DNA from 3 places in the Arthrobacter sp. AIWTK1 genome. Region 3 is predicted to be linked to each of the others. Evidence: riboswitches for the same ligand, from Rfam matches in the RefSeq annotation. Region 3 holds a riboswitch; each other region holds the start of a gene.
The links. Region 3 has a riboswitch for S-adenosylmethionine ahead of AC1MDG_RS06735 (bifunctional o-acetylhomoserine/o-acetylserine sulfhydrylase). Riboswitches for the same ligand answer to the same signal wherever they lie in the genome.
Positions count from the first base shown of each region.

Region 1: linked by a shared signal. The riboswitch ahead of AC1MDG_RS13420 (aminotransferase class V-fold PLP-dependent enzyme) and the one ahead of AC1MDG_RS06735 (bifunctional o-acetylhomoserine/o-acetylserine sulfhydrylase) in region 3 are both predicted to bind S-adenosylmethionine.
Region 2: linked by a shared signal. The riboswitch ahead of AC1MDG_RS19945 (DUF1737 domain-containing protein) and the one ahead of AC1MDG_RS06735 (bifunctional o-acetylhomoserine/o-acetylserine sulfhydrylase) in region 3 are both predicted to bind S-adenosylmethionine.

Region 1 covers NZ_CM155287.1:2,909,653-2,912,916, forward strand. Annotated here, with positions in the region: gene rsgA (ribosome small subunit-dependent GTPase A) at 1-486, shown strand, start outside; gene hisN (histidinol-phosphatase) at 527-1,339, shown strand; SAM riboswitch class IV at 1,568-1,681, shown strand; gene AC1MDG_RS13420 (aminotransferase class V-fold PLP-dependent enzyme) at 1,716-3,137, shown strand; gene AC1MDG_RS13425 (class I SAM-dependent methyltransferase) at 3,201-3,264, shown strand, end outside.
Region 2 covers NZ_CM155287.1:4,344,503-4,347,766, reverse strand. Annotated here, with positions in the region: gene AC1MDG_RS19955 (O-succinylhomoserine sulfhydrylase) at 1-666, opposite strand, end outside; gene AC1MDG_RS19950 (rhodanese-like domain-containing protein) at 667-1,077, opposite strand; gene AC1MDG_RS19945 (DUF1737 domain-containing protein) at 1,074-1,370, opposite strand; SAM riboswitch class IV at 1,423-1,535, opposite strand; gene AC1MDG_RS19940 (NtaA/DmoA family FMN-dependent monooxygenase) at 1,768-3,063, shown strand; gene AC1MDG_RS19935 (aromatic amino acid ammonia-lyase) at 3,069-3,264, shown strand, end outside.
Region 3 covers NZ_CM155287.1:1,480,570-1,483,833, reverse strand. Annotated here, with positions in the region: gene AC1MDG_RS06735 (bifunctional o-acetylhomoserine/o-acetylserine sulfhydrylase) at 17-1,333, opposite strand; SAM riboswitch class IV at 1,394-1,509, opposite strand; gene AC1MDG_RS06730 (VOC family protein) at 1,670-2,308, shown strand; gene AC1MDG_RS06725 (CPBP family intramembrane glutamic endopeptidase) at 2,470-3,237, opposite strand.

The DNA of each region.
Region 1 (3,264 bases), 1.4 Mb from region 3:
AGCGACGCCGTCTCGCAGCTGCGGGCCCACCTCGACGGCAAAGTCACCGTGATGCTCGGCCATTCCGGAGTGGGGAAGTCCACCATGGTCAACGCCCTCACCGGAGCCGAGCGGGCCACGGGAGGGGTCAACGCGGTCACAGGCCGCGGACGGCACACGTCGTCGTCGGCGCTTGCGTTGCGCATCAGTGACGCGCCCGCCGGAAGCTGGATCATCGACACACCCGGCATCAGGTCCTTCGGCCTGGCCCATGTGGATCCGGACCGGATCCTGCGTTCGTTCCCCGACCTCGAACCCGGCACGGACGCTTGCGAACGCGGCTGCAAGCACGATGCGTCCGCCGTCAACTGCGGTGTGGATGCCTGGGTGGCCGAGGGACACGCGGGCCCGTCGGGTGCCGCGCGCCTGGCGTCCCTGCGGCGGTTGCTCGGCACCGACCCCCGGATGGAAGCTCAGGATGCCAAAGAACTCGGCATCGTTTCGTGACATCCCGGCCGGGCGGCCGCAGAGACGGTAGTTTGGAACCATGACCCAACCCGCTTCGAGCTACAACGATGACCTGCGCCTCGCCCATGTCCTGGCCGACTCTGTTGACTCCCAGACCATGAGCCGCTTCAAGGCGCTGGACCTTCAGATTGAAACCAAACCGGATCTGACGCCGGTAACGGATGCTGACAAGGCAGCTGAAGAGTCCATCCGCGGCCAGCTCTCCCGTTCCCGTCCGCGGGATGCCGTCCTCGGTGAAGAGTTCGGCAGTTCCGGGCACGGTTCCCGCCGCTGGATCATCGACCCCATTGACGGCACCAAGAATTTCGTCCGCGGCGTCCCGGTGTGGGCCACCCTGATCGCCCTCGTGGATGAGGGCGAGCCGGTGGTCGGCCTGGTCAGCGCGCCGGCGCTGGGCAAGCGCTGGTGGGCCGCGAAGGGAGCCGGCGCCTATATGGGGCGGTCGCTTGCTGCTGCCACGAGGTTGAAGGTTTCGAACGTGTCCAGGCTGTCGGACGCCTCCCTCTCCTATTCGAGCCTTGGCGGCTGGAAGGACCGCGGCAACCTGGACGAATTCCTGGGCCTCACCGAGGAAGTCTGGCGGACCCGTGCCTACGGTGACTTCTGGTCCTATTGCCTGGTGGCCGAGGGAGCGGTGGACATCGCCTGCGAGCCGGAGCTCAACCTTTACGACATGGCCGCCCTGGTGCCGATCGTCACCGAAGCCGGCGGCCGCTTCACATCGCTGGAGGGAGTGGACGGCCCGTTTGGCGGAAATGCCCTGGCCACCAATTCAATCCTCCATTCCGAGGTCCTCAAACGGCTGAACCCGGACCTCGACGACCTCCTCTGAGGCGCACCGCGGCTGGTGGCCGCTGAGCCGCGGCGCGGCTACATCGCCCGCGCCACGTCGGCGGCAGGCAACAGCCATAAGCCGAATAAAACGACGGCGGATGGCCCTCCCGGGGGCGTCCGCCGTCGTTTTATTCGGCGGGAATGCCATTCTTCCGCGTGCGTAACAAAGAGCTTAATAATTGCCGTGGCTTTCCCGCGGCGCAGTGAATGTCCTAATCTCGAAACAGGTCACGAGTGCCAGCGCTAAACCCCGGTTTGCTGGCCGGCAACCCTCCATTCGCGGTGGGGTGCCCCGGGTGACGACCAGGCCGGTCCGGAACGGACCCGGCAAGCGCGGATCCCCCAGTGCGGGGTCCCTTTACAGTGAGGTCCCCATGACTACTGCCACTTTCCCCGCAAACGCCGCAACCACGTCCGCCGCAGGCTTTCTGGACCAGCGCTTCACTGTTGCCCAGCGCCCCCTCTCAGCCGTCACCGGCGCGGAGATCCAGGCTCCCCTGATTCAGGGCGGGCATGTCCGTTACGCGAACCTCGATTACGGCGCTTCCGCTCCGGCGCTGTCCGTCGTCTCGGCCTACCTCAACGAGATCCTGCCGTACTACGCCAGCGTGCACCGCGGCGCGGGCTACGCCTCTCAGATCAGCACGTCAGTGTATGAAAACGCCCGGAACATCGTCCGCGATTTCGTGGGGGGCAGGGCTGACGATTCGGTCATTTTCACCCGGAACACCACGGACTCGCTGAACTTGCTGGCCGGGTGCCTGCCGGTGGCCGACGGCCGCCCCACCGGCGAGGTTTTGTACCTGGACATTGAACACCACGCCAACCTGCTCCCGTGGCAGGGCGTGCCACACCGCAGCGTTGTTGCCGCTCCCACGCTGAAAGCCACGCTCGAAAACCTGCGCTCAGAGCTCCAACAGGGTGACATTAGCCTGCTGGCCGTCACGGGCGCTTCCAACGTCACCGGCGAAATCCTCCCCATCCGCGAACTGGCCGCGCTGGCCCACGAACACGGCGCAAGGATCGTTGTGGACGCGGCCCAGCTGGCCCCGCACCGCCGCATCGACATCGCCGCGGACGACGTCGACTACCTCGCCTTCTCGGGCCACAAGCTGTACGCGCCTTTCGGCAGCGGCGTCCTGGTGGGCCGGCCGGACTGGCTCGACGCCGGAACCCCGCACCTCGCAGGAGGCGGAGCCGTCCGTGAGGCGCGGCTGGATTCCGTCAGCTGGACCACAGGACCGGCACGGCACGAGGGCGGCTCGCCCAACGTCCTTGGCGCCGCCACCCTGGCCCGGGCCACCCAGGTCATCGGCGCACTTGACCAGGAACTGTGGCACGCCCATGAGACCGCCATCCGGTCTTTCCTCGTTGAGGGACTGCAGAAGATCGACGGCGTCACTGTGCACCAAATCTTCAGCGACACCGACCAGGCCACGGACACCATCGGTGTGGTCAACTTCTCCGTCGCCGGCTACGACGCCGGCCTCGTGGCGGCCTACCTTTCCGCAGAACACGGCGTGGGCCTGCGGGATGGCCGCTTCTGCGCCCACCCGCTGCTGAAGCGCCTGGGGCTGCCGTCGGGCTCGCTGCGGGCAAGCTTCGGCGTCGGCTCCCGGCTGGAGGACGCCCAGCGCCTGCTCGCAGGCATCGAGGAGCTCCGCCGGACCGGCCTTGGCTGGGACTACGTGGTGGACTCGGGCCGCTGGGTGCCGGCCAACGACACCCGCAGCTACCCGGAGTGGGCACCCAACACCCCCGGCACCGCCGGCGCAGCGCCCTGCACCGAAGACTGAGGCCGCTGCGCGTGGGGTAAATTCGAGGGGTAAGAATTCCAGCCTGCCCGAAGGAGACTGCACGTGGCACGGGGAGGCCCCAAACTGCACCACCAGCGCCGCTACGAACTCGGCCAAAGCTTCCAGG
Region 2 (3,264 bases), 1.8 Mb from region 3:
GCCAAGGACCCGGCCCTGGCCGTCGATGTGCTTGGTGCCGGAGTACACGATCACGTCCGCGCCGAGTTCCCTGCAGCGCTGCAGCAGGGGAGTGGCAAAGACGTTGTCGACGACGACGGTCGCCCCGGCAGCGTGTGCCAGTTCGCTGACGGCGGCGATGTCCACGATTTCCTGCATCGGGTTGGACGGCGACTCGAAGAAGACCGCCGTCGTGGGCTCGGAAAGGGCGGCGCGCCACTGGTCCAGGTCCGGGCCGTCCACAAACACCGTTTCCACGCCCCACCGGGGCAGGATCTCGTTCAGGATCACAAAGCAGGAGCCGAACAGCGAGCGGGCGGCCACCACGCGGTCGCCGGCAGCCAGCAGGGCGCCGAGTGCCGTGAAGACGGCGGACATGCCGGACGCCGTCGCGAAGCAGGCTTCGGTGCCCTCGAGCAGCCGCAGCCGCTCCTGGAACGTGGCCACGGAGGGGTTGCCGTAGCGGGAGTACACAAACCGTTCGTCCTCCCCGGTAAAGGCGCGTTCGGCGGCTGCCGCGGATTCGTACACGAACCCGGAGTTGAGGAAGATCGGCTCGGCGGTCTCCTGGAAATTGGTGCGGTCAAGGCCGCCGCGGACAGCCTGGGTGTCGGGGCTCCAGCCGGCGGCGTCGGGATTGAAGGTCACTTAGTTCTTTCCGAGGTTGGTGGGCAGGCCGCGGTTCTTCCAGCCGTTGACGGTGCGTTCGCCGAATCGGTCCGGTTCGCCTTCAAAGCCTTCGAGGACGTTGTAGGCGGTGAACCCGGCCCGCGTGGCGGCAATCGCCGCAGCGACGGACCGGACACCGGAACGGCAGAGGAACACCAGCTCGACGCCGGAGTCCTCGGGTGCCTGTTGCTTCAGTTGGTCGACAAAATCCGGGTTGGGGATGCCGCCGGGGAAGGTCCACTGGATGAAGAGGGGATCGTTGTCCGTGGCTTTGGTGTCCGGTATTCCGATGTGCGCCCACTCGCCCTCAGTGCGCACATCCACCAGGACCGCGCCCTGTTCGAGTTTGGCCCAGGCGTCCTGCGGGCTCAGGTCCCCTGCGTAGCTCACGCGTGGCCCTCGAAAGCTTCGCCGGACAGGTCGGCGTCGAACTCAAGTTCATCAACCGCGGTTGCCACCGCAGCGTCCGAGCTGGCGACAGCCGCGGGAAGCACTACTGCCTGCGCCACGATCACGCTGGTGCCGTTGAACGTGGCCGCCGGGCTCCCGTGGAGGACGTAACCATCCGCCAGCGCGGCTGAGATGCGCTCGCAGAACGAACGGTCGTCGGGGCCGGTGATGAGCCGGTAGGACAGCTTTTCCTGCGGCAGCGCTACGGGCGGGTTTTGGTCGGCGGCGGCCAGTTCGGCGGCCGGGGCCAGCGGTGCGGGTGCGTCGGACACGACGGATCTCCTTCTCTCACGCTTGCAACTCGAGTATCGATATGCCGAGTATTCACCTGAGGCACCCCGCCGCGGAAGGAGGGTTGCCGACCGGCCAGTCAGGGCTTGGCGCCGGTTCTCATTACTCCCCAAAAACGTAACACTTACGACGGCGGCCCGCACCGCCGTCGTCGTCATCTTCCGTAACGGGACCGGCCGCACCGCGGCGCCACAGGGGCGCCGTCCATGCCCGGTACGTGACCCCGTATTGCAGTTACAAATGCCACCGCCGGGAGGATAATGACGGGAGATGAACCGCCGTCACGCCGGATGAAATCAGGCAGCCGTGAATGAATCGAACCGGAATACAGTCAGTCCCATGCTGCACTTCGGTTGGTTCGTGGGACACGGGTTCGGCGTCCAGGGCTGGGGCACGCCCGGGTACGGCATCGGATACGACTGGAAAAAACCCGCCCTGTACCAGCACGCGGTGCAGGAATTCGAACGCGCCGGGCTGGACCTGTTCATCATCGAGGATTCCCTCACGGTGCCGGACACGTACGGGGGGACTGCCGAAGTGTCGCTGGCGCAGGCGTCCTTCGCGCCCAAGCACGATCCGTTGGCCCTGGTGCCCTACCTGCTCTCCGCCACGGACCACCTCGGCATTGTTCCCACCATCAGTGCGTCCTTCTACCCGCCGTTCACGGCTGCCCGCCTGCTGGCCACGCTGCAGCACTTCTCCAGCGGCCAGCTCGGCTGGAACGTGGTGACCTCCGGCAGTGACCTTGCCGCGCAGAACTACGGGCTGGACCAGCAGATCGAGCATGACCTCCGCTACGAGAAGGCGGAGGAATTCGTTGACGTGGTGCGCAAACTTTGGCGCAGCTGGGAGCCGGATGCCATCGTGGAGGACGCGGTGGCAGGCGTCTTCGCGGACCATACGAAGGTCCACCCGATCAACCACGACGGCGAATTCTTCAAAGTCCGGGGGCCGCTGAACACCGCGCCGCTGCCCGAGGAACCGGTGCTGGTGCAGGCCGGAGCGTCGCCGCGGGGCAAGGCGTTCGCCGGCGGCAACGCGGACGTCGCAATTGCCCTGGCGAGGGGTGCTGACGGCATGAAGGCCTACCGCGACTCAATCCGGGCCGAGGCGGCCGCGGCCGGGCGGAACCCCGACGACGTCAAGGTGCTGTATGTCCTTAAGCCCACCGTGGTGGGCTCCCGTGCCGAAGGGGATGAGCTGCGGGAGCAGCGCCGCCAGCTCACCCAGCGCGACATCGACAGCCAGTTGAACTCCATCTCCTACCTCTCCGTGATCGACTTCAAACAGTTCGACCTCGACGCCCCGCTCCCCGAACTCACCACGAACAGCAACCAGGGCACCCTGGACCATTTCGCCAAGGCGGGCCCGCCCGGGTCCACGCTGCGCCAGCTCCTGCAGGCCCGCAGCGGCGGCGCGGGGGACAGCATCATCGGCACGGCCGACGAGATTGCCGACTACCTCGAGGAAACCGGCGCCCAGGTGGGCGGGGACGGGTTCCTGTTCTCCGGTTTCGTTGATCCGGCCACCGTTCACGGCGTGCTGGACCGCCTTGCCCCGGTGCTGCGGCGCCGCGGGCTGCTCCGGACAAGCTATGGCGACGGCGGCTTCCGCCGGAACCTGCTGGACTTCTAGTCGCCATGGGCAGCGGCAGCGGGAACTTCCTCATCGGCACGGCGCACCTGCGGGCAAGGGACCTCGCCGGGGCCGCGGCTGATCCGGCCGTGAAGTTCGTCCTGAGCGTGGACGCCCTGGAACTGATCGGGCTCTCCCGGGAGGTGGTGCAGCGGGCCATCGACTCCGGCCACCGCGTCTACGGCCTCAACACGCTGCTGG
Region 3 (3,264 bases):
CCGGGGGTCACAGTGTTCAGTCGCCCTTGGCTGCGCGGAAACCGGCGTCGAGGTCGGCGATAATGTCATCGATGTGCTCGAGCCCCACCGAGAGGCGGACCAGGCCCGGTGTCACCCCCGCCACCGCCTGCTGTTCCGCAGTCAACTGGCTGTGCGTGGTCGACGCCGGATGGATGACCAGCGAGCGCACGTCACCGATGTTTGCCACGTGGGAGTGCAGTTCCAGCGCGTCCACGAACCGCTTGCCGGCCTCCGCCCCGCCGGCGATGTTGAAGGACACGATCGCGCCGGTGCCCTTGGGCCCGTACTTGCGGCCGCGCTCGTACCAGGGGCTGGACGGCAGGCCCGCATAGGCCACGGATTCGACGTCGGCCCTCGCCTCCAGCCACTCTGCAACACTCACCGCATTGGCCACGTGGCGCTCAACGCGCAGGCTCAGCGTTTCCAGGCCCTGGGCGATAAGGAAGGCGTTGAACGGGGAAACCGCTGAGCCCAGGTCACGCAGGAGCTGGACGCGGGCCTTGAGGATGTAGGAAAGATTCGCGCCCAGGGCGCCCCCGGCGCCGAGGTCCCGCGCGTAGACAAGCCCGTTGTAGGTGGGGTCCGGGGTGTTGAACCCCGGGAACTTGTCCGGATCCTTGCCGAAATCAAAGTTGCCCGAGTCCACGATCACACCGGCGATGGCGCTGCCGTGCCCGCCAAGGTACTTCGTTGCCGAGTGGACCACGATGTCGGCGCCCCATTCCAGGGGCCGGATGAGATAGGGGGTGGACAGCGTGTTGTCCACGATCAGCGGGACGCCTGCCTCGTGGGCGGCGCGGGAGACGCCCTCGATGTCCAGGACGTCCTGGCGGGGGTTGGACACCACTTCGGCGAAGAAGAGCTTGGTGTTCGGCCGGACGGCGTCCTTCCACTGCTGGAGGTTGTCCGGGTCCTCCACGAACGTCACGGAGATGCCGAACTTCTTCAGGGTGTGGGCCAGCAGGTTGTAGGTGCCGCCGTAGAGGCTGGGGCTGGCCACCACATGGTCGCCGGCCTCGGCGACGTTGAGGATGGCGAATGTCTCCGCAGCCTGTCCCGAGCTGAGCAGCAGCGCTGCCAGTCCACCCTCAAGGCTGGCCACGCGCTGCTCCACCGCATCCTGGGTGGGGTTGCCGATACGCGTGTAGATGGGCGCCAGTTCGGCCAGCGCGAAACGGTTCGCGGCGCTTTCGGCGCTGGGGAAGACGAACGACGTCGTCTGGTAGATGGGCAGGGCCCTGGCGCCGGTGGCGCTGTCCGGCTCCTGGCCGGCGTGGATCTGGCGGGTTTCGAATGACCATGCATTGGACATCGGGGGGCTCCTTCCAAGGAGGGCACCATGGCCGGGCGTACGGTATGCCGGGACGGTCTGGTGCCGCGCTTGCCGCCCGGCGGTTGCCGGAGGGCCAGGTCTTCACCCGGGGCACCCCACCGCGGAACGAGGGTTGCCGGCCAGCAAGCCGGGGCTCGATGCTGGCGCTCATGACCTGAACCCAGTGTAGAAAGGGCGGATTGTGTGTGAACAGGTTTGTGACGAAGGACGTCGGCCGCGTGATTTCACGGACCTCAGGCCGGTCCGGAACAACATCCCACCCCGGTAAGGGTACCCTTAGCTGAGAGCTCCATCACAAAGTGCCAAGATGAGGGCATGCGCATGGATCACGTCTCTTACGCCTGTGAACAGGATGGCCTGGCTGCCACCACCGACCGTATTGCATCTGCCCTCGGCGTCGAAGCCGTCAAGGGCGGGGTACACCCCCGTTTTGGCACCCGCAACATGATTATCCCGCTTGCCGGGCACAAGTACCTGGAGGTCGTGGAGGTCCTGGACCACCCGGCATCCGACAAGGCTCCGTTCGGGCAGGCTGTCCGGGCCCGCTCCGCAGCGGGCGGCGGCTGGATGGGCTGGTGCGTCGAAGTGGACGACCTGGCACCGTTCGAAGAACGCCTCGGCCGCTCGGCTGTTAACGGCAACCGCAAGTTCCCCGACGGCCGCGAACTCGTCTGGAAGCAGATTGGCATCCTTGGCCTCATTGCGGATCCGCAGGTGCCGTACATGCTCAAGTGGGAGGGCGACCCGGAGCTTCACCCGTCCAACGCCTACCCAAGCAACGTTAAGATGTCCAGCCTCACCATCGCCGGCTCGGCCGAGCGTGTCACGGAATGGCTCGGCCAACCCGTCGAAAAGCCGCTCGAAGATGTGGCCGTTGAATGGGTTGCTCCGAAGGGAACGCCGGGAATCCTCTCCGTCACGTTCGAAACCGCCTCCGGGGCAGTAACCATCTAACCCCCTTCCACCGTGTGGACCGCAGGGACCACGGGCAGCGCGCTGCCGTGACAAACTTCGGCCGCTATCAGCGGGTGCCAATGACGCCACCCACCGATAGCGGCCGAATCCTTTTAAGCGGCTGGCCTGAGGCGTCACTCAGGCGTCCCTGAGCAGTACAGCTAGCCCAGCCCGATGGCCTTGCCGAAGAGGCTGAACCCGACGAACGCCACGATGTCCAACAGCGCGTGGGCAATCACCAGCGGCATGACCCGGCGGGTCTTCGTGTAGATCCAGGCGAAGACAACGCCCATGACTGCGTTGCCGATGAACGGACCGAAGCCCTGGTAGAGGTGGTAGCTGCCCCGGAGCATGGAGCTGGCGAAGATGGCCAGCGGCATGCCCCAGCCGAACTTGCCGAGACGGTCCAGCAGGTACCCCACCACAATGACTTCCTCCACGATCCCGTGCCGGATTGCGGACAGGATCAGCACGGGAATCGTCCACCAGTAGGCATCCAGCGCGCTGGGGATGATGGCCGTAGTGATGCCCAGGGCCCGGCCGGCTGCGTACAGCCCCAGCGAGGGGATGCCGATCAGCGCTGCAAGGCCCAGCCCCTGCAGCAGGTCCCTCCCCGGGCGGGCGAAGTTGAAGCCGAGTTGGCGGAAGGCCGAGGCCCCGGACTGCCCCGCCGCCCGGTGCTCGGTGAGGAAGTAGATGACCAGCGCCACCGGCACCAGCGCGAAAAAAATGTCCAGCAACTGATACGTCAGGTCGAAGTATTCGCGGCTGCTCTGCGACCGGTTGAGGGTGGAGGTCCCTTCGGCCAAGGGGGCACGCGTCAGCTTGTCCAGCAGCTGCACCACCGAATACACGGCGGACTGCCCCAGCGACAGACCCAGGACAATCCAGACTTCTATCCGCAGACGACGGCGGGAGGGAACCAGCATGTTCCTATCTTGCCTTCCCTTTCTGGT